Regions from separate parts of the Streptomyces sp. NPDC002643 genome, predicted to be linked through region 3. Evidence: riboswitches for the same ligand, from Rfam matches in the RefSeq annotation. Region 3 holds a riboswitch; each other region holds the start of a gene.
What was found. Region 3 has a riboswitch for cyclic di-AMP ahead of ACWD4G_RS08920 (transglycosylase family protein). Riboswitches for the same ligand answer to the same signal wherever they lie in the genome.
Positions count from the first base shown of each region.

Region 1: linked by a shared signal. The riboswitch ahead of ACWD4G_RS35330 (C40 family peptidase) and the one ahead of ACWD4G_RS08920 (transglycosylase family protein) in region 3 are both predicted to bind cyclic di-AMP.
Region 2: linked by a shared signal. The riboswitch ahead of ACWD4G_RS41285 (M23 family metallopeptidase) and the one ahead of ACWD4G_RS08920 (transglycosylase family protein) in region 3 are both predicted to bind cyclic di-AMP.

Region 1 is NZ_JBSFVY010000031.1:42,243-45,478, forward strand. Features, by position in the region: gene ACWD4G_RS35315 (helix-turn-helix domain-containing protein) at 1-50, opposite strand, end outside; gene ACWD4G_RS35320 (ATP-binding protein) at 300-758, shown strand; gene ACWD4G_RS35325 (DUF6328 family protein) at 730-1,206, opposite strand; gene ACWD4G_RS35330 (C40 family peptidase) at 1,358-1,831, opposite strand; cyclic di-AMP (ydaO/yuaA leader) riboswitch at 1,835-2,005, opposite strand; gene ACWD4G_RS35335 (hypothetical protein) at 2,502-2,813, opposite strand; gene ACWD4G_RS35340 (ATP-dependent Clp protease proteolytic subunit) at 2,821-3,236, opposite strand, start outside.
Region 2 is NZ_JBSFVY010000048.1:1,187-4,422, reverse strand. Features, by position in the region: gene ACWD4G_RS41300 (dihydrofolate reductase family protein) at 1-38, opposite strand, end outside; gene ACWD4G_RS41295 (MarR family winged helix-turn-helix transcriptional regulator) at 155-679, shown strand; gene ACWD4G_RS41290 (GTP cyclohydrolase II) at 838-1,533, shown strand; cyclic di-AMP (ydaO/yuaA leader) riboswitch at 1,843-2,013, shown strand; gene ACWD4G_RS41285 (M23 family metallopeptidase) at 2,025-3,080, shown strand.
Region 3 is NZ_JBSFVY010000004.1:449,472-452,707, forward strand. Features, by position in the region: gene ACWD4G_RS08910 (cytochrome P450 family protein) at 1-44, shown strand, start outside; gene ACWD4G_RS08915 (LysM peptidoglycan-binding domain-containing protein) at 189-1,307, shown strand; cyclic di-AMP (ydaO/yuaA leader) riboswitch at 1,543-1,691, shown strand; gene ACWD4G_RS08920 (transglycosylase family protein) at 1,696-2,415, shown strand; gene eno (phosphopyruvate hydratase) at 2,875-3,236, shown strand, end outside.

The sequences.
Region 1 (3,236 bases), on a different contig from region 3:
CGCAACTCGGCACCGAGCTTGCGGCGGCGCACCGCCGGACCGTACTGCATGGCTCTCTCCTTCCGCCCGGCGCGCTGTGGGTCGGGTGACGACAGAGGATGGCCCGAGAGTGCACCGGAATACGGTCGGCCGTCGGAGAGTTCACCGCTTCGGGGGACAGATATATGCATATCTTGGTGGATCGCCACCCCAGAGGGTCCAGGTAGTGGCAGTCTGGCGCGAAGCACCAGTCCGGGACCGTAGTCGAATCATCCGCTCCCTGTCGGACACCGGTCCCGTGGGAAAGGGACGACCGTGCCATGGCAGATCATCAGGAAGCCTCCGTCACTCTGCCGAGCGATCCCGCCTCGGTGTCCGCCGCCCGTAATTACGTCGCCGATGTGCTCGCCGAATGGGGCCTGCCGAGCGACACGGACATCGCGGACACCGTGCGCCTGATCGTCTCCGAACTCGCCACCAACGCCGTCCTGCACACCTTCGGCCAGTCGCCCACGTTCACCGTGGACATCTCCCTCGACCGGGACGAGCATCTGCGCATCGGTGTCACCGACAGCCATCCGCGTTTTCCGAAACGTCTGCCCGCGGCCGTTCAGCAGGACAACGGCCGGGGCATGGTCATCATCCGCTGGCTGACCGCCGAGTGCGGTGGCCGACTGAGCGTCAGACCCACCCGCGAGGGCGGCAAGACGGTCGCCATCGAACTGCCGTGGACGGTCCCGCTCCAGCCGCTCAGGGCCGGCGCTCCGCGGCACCCCTGACCCACCTGGGCAGCAGATTCCACAGGCCCAGACAGACGGCGAGCGTACCGACGCCCGCGATGATCCCGGCCGTGCGGCCGAGGGTGACGTCCACGACCAGCAGTACGGAACCGGCCAGCGCCGGCATCAGCACGGCCAGCCCCACCGTCGCCAGCCGGGACGAGACCCGGACGATCGTGGGCTTGGCGTTCTGCTGGAACAGCGAGCGATGCAGTGCGGCCGGTGCCGTGAACAGCGCCGCCGCCAGCACGGCCAGCAGCAGCGTGGTGATGTAGGTGGCGCGCTGTACGGAGTCGAGGTCCTCGAAGCGCGGTGTGAAGGCCAGCGTCAGCAGGAAGGCGAAGAGGATCTGCACACCGGTCTGGGTGACCCGCAGCTCCTGCAGCAGCTCGGAGAAGTTGCGGTCGGCGCGCTCCAACGGGGTCTCGTCGCGGTCGGCGCGGTCCAGCGGGGTCTTGTTGCGGTCCGCGTGCTCCAGCGGTGTCCGGTCGCGCGCGGGGCGGGTGTGGTCGGGGGCCATGACACACCGGGTAACCACTTTCGGGGCGGTGTCACGCCCGTCGGGGGCGGCGGTGGTTTCCGCCGCCCCCGACCCCGGGTCAGCGGACCCGGCCGTACCAGACGCTCTTCGTCCAGAGCTTCTGGAGGCGTACGACGTCACCCGTCTTCGGCGAGTGCCAGATCTTTCCCTTCCCCGCGTAGATCCCGACGTGGTAGACGCTGGAGCCCGAGTGGAAGAAGACGAGGTCTCCGAGCTTGCGGTTGCTCGCGGAGATGTGCTTCGTCTTGTTGTACTGCTGCTGGGCGGTGCGGGGCAGCTTCTTGCCCGCCTTCTTGAACGAGTACTGCGTCAGCCCCGAGCAGTCGAACCTGCTGGGACCCGTGGCGCCCCACCGGTAGGGCGAGCCCTTCTTGGAAGCCGCGACCTTGAGTGCCTTCGACGCCACGGTGGCGGCCTCGGCGTCGCCCGCGACGCCCGGTACCACGATGCTGCCGCCGACGGCGGCGATGGTCAGAGCCGAGGCCGTACCGGCCCGGGTCAACAGCGACGGGACACGATTGAGCGCAGTCATGCGCAACCCTTCGTCAGCCGCCTGTGAAGGATGACCTGTCGGATTCGGGCTGGCGAAGTTGCCCGGCCGCTGACGCGGCTTCACCCCAAGGGTTGCTCGGCACGGACATGGCTTGTCCGCTCCGGCGACCCGTCGTGCTTGGGTCCTCCACTCCTGCCGATGCACTCCTGTCGACCGGTCATCCGGGCGGCGGCAGGACTCGGCGTCCGCCCGGATCGCCCCGCCGCTGTGGCGGGGGCTTGTCGTCAGGAAGGGATCTTGACGCACGGAAGTCCGAAAAACCCAACGGAATCGGGGATTTGTGGCCTTACTCACCACCTGCATATTCAGCTGAAGGGGGTGATTTGAGTAAGGATGTCCACCCCGTCGAGGGGTCCGAACGACCGTATCGGAATAGTGCATTCCGGCCTGGAACCAGGCATGACGCGCAACTCCCCCGGTTCTGGAGCGGGCTGAGTGAGTGTCCGCTGCTGTCGCTGCTTCTCCCACTGCTCCGCGCTCCGCTCCGAGTCCGGTCCTGACGCCCCTCAGTACGGCCCGCCGTCCGGACTCCGTTCAGCCATGTCGACAAGATCACACCTGTCGAGCGGGTCGGCCGAGCCGTCGCCCGGGTTGGTGGCCGAGGGGGGTGTGTCGCGGTCGAAGGGGTGGTGTGGGGTCGGTTGGGCGGTCAACTCGGCGTCGTGGGCGGCGGCAGTGCGACCCGTGCGGCGCGCCGCTCGCCGTCCAGGACGCGAAGCGCCCGCGCGAGGGTGGGGGCATGGACCTCGTTCTCGCCCCGTCCGTGCATCAATTCGAGCGCGTCGCGCAACGCGGTCGCCTTGCCGACGAGGGCCTGCGCCGCCCGCAGCCCGCGATAGGTGTCGCCCGGGCGGGCCGGATTGATCCGGCCCAGCAGGTCCACCACGTCCAGATAACGGTCGATCAACTCCGCCTCGGCGCGCGTCAGCGCGGGCAGCGGCGGCAACTCGGGTGGGAGCATCGGCCGCTCACCTCGTGCCGGGGAGCGTGCGCGAGGTCTTGCGGCTCGGAATGATCCGGTCGGCCAGGCCGTACTCCACCGCCGCCCGGGCGTCGAGGATCGTGTCCCGCTCGACATCGGCCCTGATCCGTTCCGGGCTCTGCCCCGTGTGCCGTACGAGCATCTCCTCCAACGTGCGCCGGGTGCGCAGCAGTTCCTCGGCGAGGATCGCCAGATCGCTCGTCTGCCCCTGGACCGGCTCGCCGTACGCCGGCTGATGGATGACCACGCGCGCCCCCGGCAGCACATACCGCTTGCCCGGTGTGCCCGCCGCCAGCAGCACCGCGGCGGACGATCCCGCCTGCCCCAGACAGATGGTCTCCACATCGCAGGTGACGTACCGGATCGTGTCGTACACCGCCGTCATCGCGCTGAACGAGCCGC
Region 2 (3,236 bases), on a different contig from region 3:
GAGACGGCGGCGGACAACAGGACGTAGGGCTGAGGCATGGGCGCGCTCCCTGTGACATGACGATGAACGGCGGGATGGCCGGGAACGAACGGCGGGGTGACCTGGACGAACGCCGGGCTTGGTTCAAGTTTTAAGCAACATCTACACTGTACGCATGACGACCCGCTGGCTCACCCCCGAGGAGCAGCGTGCCTGGCGCGCGTTCATCGCCGCGAGCTCACTCCTGGAGGACGCGCTCGACCGGCAGCTCCAGCAGGAGGCCGGCCTGCCGCACCTCTACTACTCCATCCTGTCCGCGCTCTCCGAGGCGCCGGACCACCGGATGCGGATGACGGATGTCGCCGAGCGTCTGAAGATCACGCGCAGCCGGCTGACGTACGCCGTGACGCGGCTGGAGAACGACGGGGTGCTGCGGCGCGAGAACTGCCAGTGGGACAAGCGGGGCAGTATCGCCGTACTGACAGACGAGGGCATGGCCCTGCTGGAACGCGCGGCGCCGGGCCATGTCGAAACGGTCCGCAAGGCGGTCTTCGACCATCTCCGCCCCGAGCAGATCGGCCAGTTGGAGGAGATCTGTACGGGGATCGCGGCGGCGCTCCAGGGTGAGGACGGCCACCGCCCGCCCGGCGCGGACGAGCTGCCGTGGCGCCGCAGGTCGTGCTCGTCGTCCGACGGATGACTTGGCTCACTTCTGCGGTGTCGGGAATGTGATCTCCCCGTAAATCTGTTGCTTGAAATTTGAAGCAGGGGTTAGAGTCGCCGGGAGGCGTTGCTTCAAATCTGAACCAGATGTGGAGTGGCCGCCCACCCGCACAGGACCGAGGACCGGAGAACCGCATGCCCGACTCCCCCGCCACCACAGCCGCAGCCACGTCCGCCACTGCCACCGTCGCCGCCACGGTCACCGCCACTGCCCCTGCCGCCGCCACCCCGCGTGCCCGTGTCCGGGTGCCGCTGCGCTTCGGTGACGGTTACGCCGTCGACGCCGAGATGGTCACCTTCCACGGCCTCGTCGACGGCCAGGAGCATCTGGCGCTCGTCCTCGGCGACCCCGAGCCCGGCACGACCCCCCTGGTCCGGCTGCACTCCGAGTGCCTGACCGGCGATGTCTTCGGCTCGGCCCGCTGCGACTGCGGTCCGCAGCTGCGTGAGGCGGTGGAGCGGATCGCCGACCGGGGCGGGGTACTCCTCTACCTCCGCCAGGAGGGGCGCGGCATCGGCCTCTACAACAAGCTCGACGCGTACGCCCTCCAGGACCAGGGTCTCGACACCTACGAGGCGAACGCGGCCCTGGGTCTGCCTGAGGACGGCCGCGACTACACGGCCGCCGCGCAGATGCTGACCGCCCTGGGCATCACCGAACTGGACCTGCTGTCCAACAACCCCGACAAGGCACAGCAGTTGCGCGACCTCGGGGTCGGGGTCCGGGACCGGGTGCCGACCGGCGTCTTCACCACCGCCCACAATGTCCGTTACCTCCGGGCGAAGGTGCTCCAGACCCAGCACACGCTGGCGCTGCCCGAGCCCGCGTAACGGCGTGGCCCTCTTTCCGGCGCGAGGGCGTGACCCTCTTTTCATTTCCTTCATGATCACCATCTCGCCCCCTCCTCGATATCACTCCCCGTGTCCGCCCGACCCCCCTCCGCATAACAACTGACATACCGTCAGAACTTCTGTTACCGCCGAGGGAAGGTCAACTCGCCCGTTTTCGGCCGCTCATGACCCGTAAAGTCCAGCGGAAAAGCCGGAACGATCATTCAGAACTGCTTGGAATGGGGCCCTCGCGTCTATTAACGTTCGATAACGCAGCGCGGTCGTCCCAGCCGTCACAAGAGGCGGCTCCGTGCTCACGCGCCGAATCCCGTACCACTTGTTGGTAGGGGAACCGGGGAACCACCACCCTGGGGTGAATCGCGGGCAAACCGTCGTGGCAGCACGACTGGTTTACGCGCGTAGGAGACCTTCCTGCTCCGAACCCGTCAGCTAACCCGGTAGGCGAGAAGGAAGGAAAGGAGTACGCCCACGTGGCGTCCAACCGGTCCGCGACCGAAGCCCCGTTCGTACCGGCCCAACGTGACGGCGAGAGCCGGACGTTCGGCTACGGCAGCTACAACAGCGAGAACGAGGGCCCCTGGCAGGAGTGGAACCCCACCGAGGAGTCCATTCGCCCCGTCCGCGGCCGGCACCGCGTCGCCAAGCAGCGGCAGCGCGGCGGGCTCGCCCGTAGCTCCACGGTCCTCGGCGTCGGTGTCATAGCCGCCGTCGGCGGCGCGGGCATGGCCAGCGCGCAGACCGGCAAGCCCCCGGTGTCCATCTCGATGCCCGACATGCCGAACGTCGGCTCGGTCTTCGAGGAGGAGGACGAGGCCCAGGACGAGCCGCAGGCGACCACCGCCCCCCTCAGCAGCGCCGGCCTGATCGCCGCCGACACCGAGCAGGGCACGACCGACGCTGGCGAGGCACTGCGCGCCCGCATCATCCAGCAGGCCGAGTCCCAGCAGGACGCCGTCGACCTGAAGGCCGCCGAGGCCGCGCAGACCGCCGCCGCGGAGAAGGCCGCCGAGCAGGCCGCCCAGGAGAAGAAGGAAGCCGAGGCCAAGGAGGCCGCCGCCAAGAAGAAGGCGGAGGAGGAGGCCGCGGCGAAGAAGGAGGCCGAGCGCCTCGCCGAGCTGGCCAAGCAGTTCGCGCTGCCGACCTCCTCGTACACCATCACCTCCACATTCGGCCAGGCCGGCTCCTACTGGTCCTCCGGCTACCACACCGGCCTCGACTTCGCCGCCCCCACCGGCACCCTCATCAAGGCCGTCCACAGCGGCACGATCACCCAGGCCGGCTGGGACGGCTCGTACGGCTACAAGACCGTCCTCACCCTCGATGACGGCACCGAGATCTGGTACGCCCACCAGTCCTCCATCGGCGTCAGCGTCGGCCAGAAGGTCGCCACCGGCGATGTCATCGGCCGAGTGGGCGCCACCGGCAACGTCACCGGCGCCCACCTCCACCTGGAGGTCCACCCCGACGGCAGCGCCAGCGGCATCGACCCGGCGGCGTGGCTGCGCAGCAAGGGCCTGAGCATCTGACTTTTCCGGTGTGACTTTTCAGGGCCGTGTCCTTCTGGACACGGCCCTCGTGTTTTTCGCGCAAACGGCGCCGCCGGCGACGACGGTGGGCGCCCCCCTCCCCTCACCCGGTGTTCATGGCATCGCGGAATGCGGGCGTCCGCCAAGGCTGTTGAC
Region 3 (3,236 bases):
TTCGGGCGGCCGATAGCAGTACCCCGCACGGCACCGAAACATGACACACCCTCAAGTCTGTGATCTTCACGTGATCTGTACTGCATTGACTTGTGACAAGTGATCGACTGCCGATACGTTCACGCATCAGTGCGAAGGCCCACCACATCCCTCGCACGGGCCACCGCTGTCGCGTGAAAGGCAACCGCATGCTCTCCGGGAACGGTCGTCACCGTCGCCCCCGTCAGGCCCCTGCTCTTCTCGTCGCGGCCGGAGTGACCGGCTCCGCCATCGCCATCCCGCTCCTCGGCGCCACCGGCGCGAGCGCGGCCAGCGGAACCACCTGGGACCAGGTCGCGGAGTGCGAGAGCGGCGGCGCCTGGAGCGCGGACACCGGCAACGGACGCTACGGCGGTCTTCAGATCTCCCAGGCGAACTGGGAGAGCTACGGCGGCCTCGACTACGCCACCAGCCCCGACCAGGCGAGCCGTTCGCAGCAAATCGCAGTCGCCGAGAAAATCCTCGCTGACCAGGGCGTCGGTGTCTGGTCCACCTGCGGTCTGCTCCACAACCTCGATGGCGACGACGGTTCCGCCGACGTCGACACCGGCGTCGCGGATGACGGCTTGTCGAACTCGGATGATTTCTCCGGTTCCTCCGGTTCGACTGATTCCACCGGTTCGTCCAGCTCATCTGGTTCATCCGGTTCATCTGATTCGAGCGAGTCTCCGAAGTCGGCCGAATCGCCTGAGTCATCCGAGTCGTCCGAGTCGTCCGAGTCATCCGGAGTATCCGATTCGCCGAAGAAGGCCGACGAGGACTCCGTCAAGGGTGACACCGGCTCGAATGACTCCGATGGTTCCGACGGCTCCGCCGGCGACGATTCACGGGGGTCCGACAGCTCATCCACAGGAGGCGCAACGGGTGACGAGTCGGGCAACTCGAGGCAGAACGACAGCGCTTCGTCCGGTGAGGGCGGTGACGCCGGTGCCGGTCGCCATCGGGGCGCGAGCGCCGACGAGGGCGCGGCCGGTGACTCCGGTGCCGATTCCTCCGTCGACTCCTCGTCCTCCGGCCGTCACGCCGCCCGTGCCGCCGACGCGGCCCGGGGCGCCGCGCGTGATGTCGCCCGCGATGCCGTCGACGCCGCCTTCGCCTCGTACACCGTCCGCGCCGGGGACACTTTGACGTCGATCGCCGACTCCCTTGACCTCCCTGGCGGGTGGCGTGAGCTGTACTCCGAGAACGAGGGCACGGTTGGAACCGACCCGGACCACATCGTTCCCGGTCAGACCCTTGAAGTCGCTGTCGAAACGGGCGAAAGGTAGCGGCAGTTCGGGTCATGGTTCGCCCCTGAATGCCCGTTTTGATCTCGGTGGGAGATGAATCACAGATCCCCCATTCCGCTTTGGGATTCGCCGATTCACGTGTTTACGGTCGTGACTGCTCGCCCACAGCGGGCCCTTGCGGTCGTCACGCCGAATCCTGCCGACGGCCGCGTGGAACAGTCGTCGCGTCAAGCGCCGTTGGCAGGAGCGGGGGACCCAAGGTAAGTGCCGGGTCCGGCGGTTGAGGCCCTTCGGGGTCTCGGTCGCGGGAACCGGCTCGGGGTGAAGCCGTGCGATGTGAGCCGAAAGGCGAGCATGCGCGGCCGGGCAACTCAACCGGCCCGAACCCGACAGCTCACCTCGCAGGCGTCGGTGAGGGGATCACTCCATGCTGTTTTCCAGCAAGGGCAAGCACCGCCGCCCGAGCAAGGCCGCCCGCGCCATCGCCGTCGTCGGCGTCACCGGTGCCGCCGCCGTCGCCGCCCCGCTGATCGCGGCCGGCAGCGCCTCCGCCGCCACCGCCTCCGAGTGGGACGCCGTCGCCCAGTGCGAGTCCGGCGGCAACTGGTCCATCAACACCGGCAACGGCTACTACGGCGGTCTGCAGTTCTCCGCCTCCACCTGGGCCGCGTACGGCGGTACGCAGTACGCCTCCACCGCCGACCAGGCCACCAAGGCCCAGCAGATCGAGATAGCCGAGAAGGTCCTCGCAGGCCAGGGCAAGGGCGCCTGGCCGGTCTGCGGCACGGGCCTGTCCAGCGCCGCGTACGACGGCGGCTCGGCCTCCTCCGACAGCGGTTCCTCGAACACGGACTCCGGTTCGAGCAGCTCGTCCTCGAACAGCGGCTCGACCTCCGGCTCCACCTCGGAGAGCGCCCAGGAGACCCGCGCCTCCCGCTCCTCCGAGCGCGCCACCGTCGAGACCCCGACCGGCAAGAAGGTCAAGAAGGGCGACGGCGAGTACAAGGTCGTCAAGGGTGACACCCTCAGCGGCATCGCCGAGAAGAAGAACGTCGAGGGCGGCTGGGAGAAGCTCTTCGAGCTGAACAAGGACATCATCGACGACGCCGACTTCATCTACCCCGGCCAGCAGCTCCACCTGAGCTGACGACGGCCCGGCGCGAGCCGGTGCCCCGCCGGTCCGGCCCAGGCCGGGCCGGTGGCCGGACGGTTCGGCTGAGTCCAGAAAAATTGGCCGCTCCTCAGCTGAACCACAGCCCGCGCACATCCGTGTCCTCCATAGTGAAGACCTCGTGCGGGCCACCCCCGTCCCCCACGGGCTCCCCGCCTCGGTGCGCATTCCCCCGTACGCACCGGGGCGGGGCTTTTTTCTTCCCCCGCCCCTCTCCACCCCTCTTCCGCTCTCCACCCCTGCGCCGCTCCTCCTTCTCTTCATCTGCCGGCCCACTCCCGTACACCCCCCTTTGTTCCGCTCTGGAACAATGGGACCCGTCTCTCTGTCCACGAGACGGTCGGTCGGCTGCCGACGGCCCCGGGGCGGTTAGGCTCTAGTCGCATGGCCCACGCGGCCTCGCACCAACGCGTCACATCCAAGAAGGAGATGCTCGTGCCGTCCATCGACGTCGTCGTAGCCCGGGAAATCCTGGACTCCCGAGGCAACCCCACGGTCGAGGTCGAGGTCGGCCTCGACGACGGCAGCACGGGTCGTGCCGCCGTTCCGTCCGGCGCCTCCACCGGTGCCTTCGAGGCCATCGAGCTGCGTGACGGCGACCCGGGCCGCTACCTCGGCAAGGGTGTCGAGAAGGCCGTCCTCGCGGTCATCGAGCAGATCGGCCCGGAGCTCGTCGGCTACGACGCCACCGAGCAGCGCCTGATCGACCAGGCGATGTTCGACCTGGACGCCACCGACAACAAGGGCTCCCTCGGCGCCAACGCCATCCTCGGCGTCTCCCTCGCCGTCGCCCACGC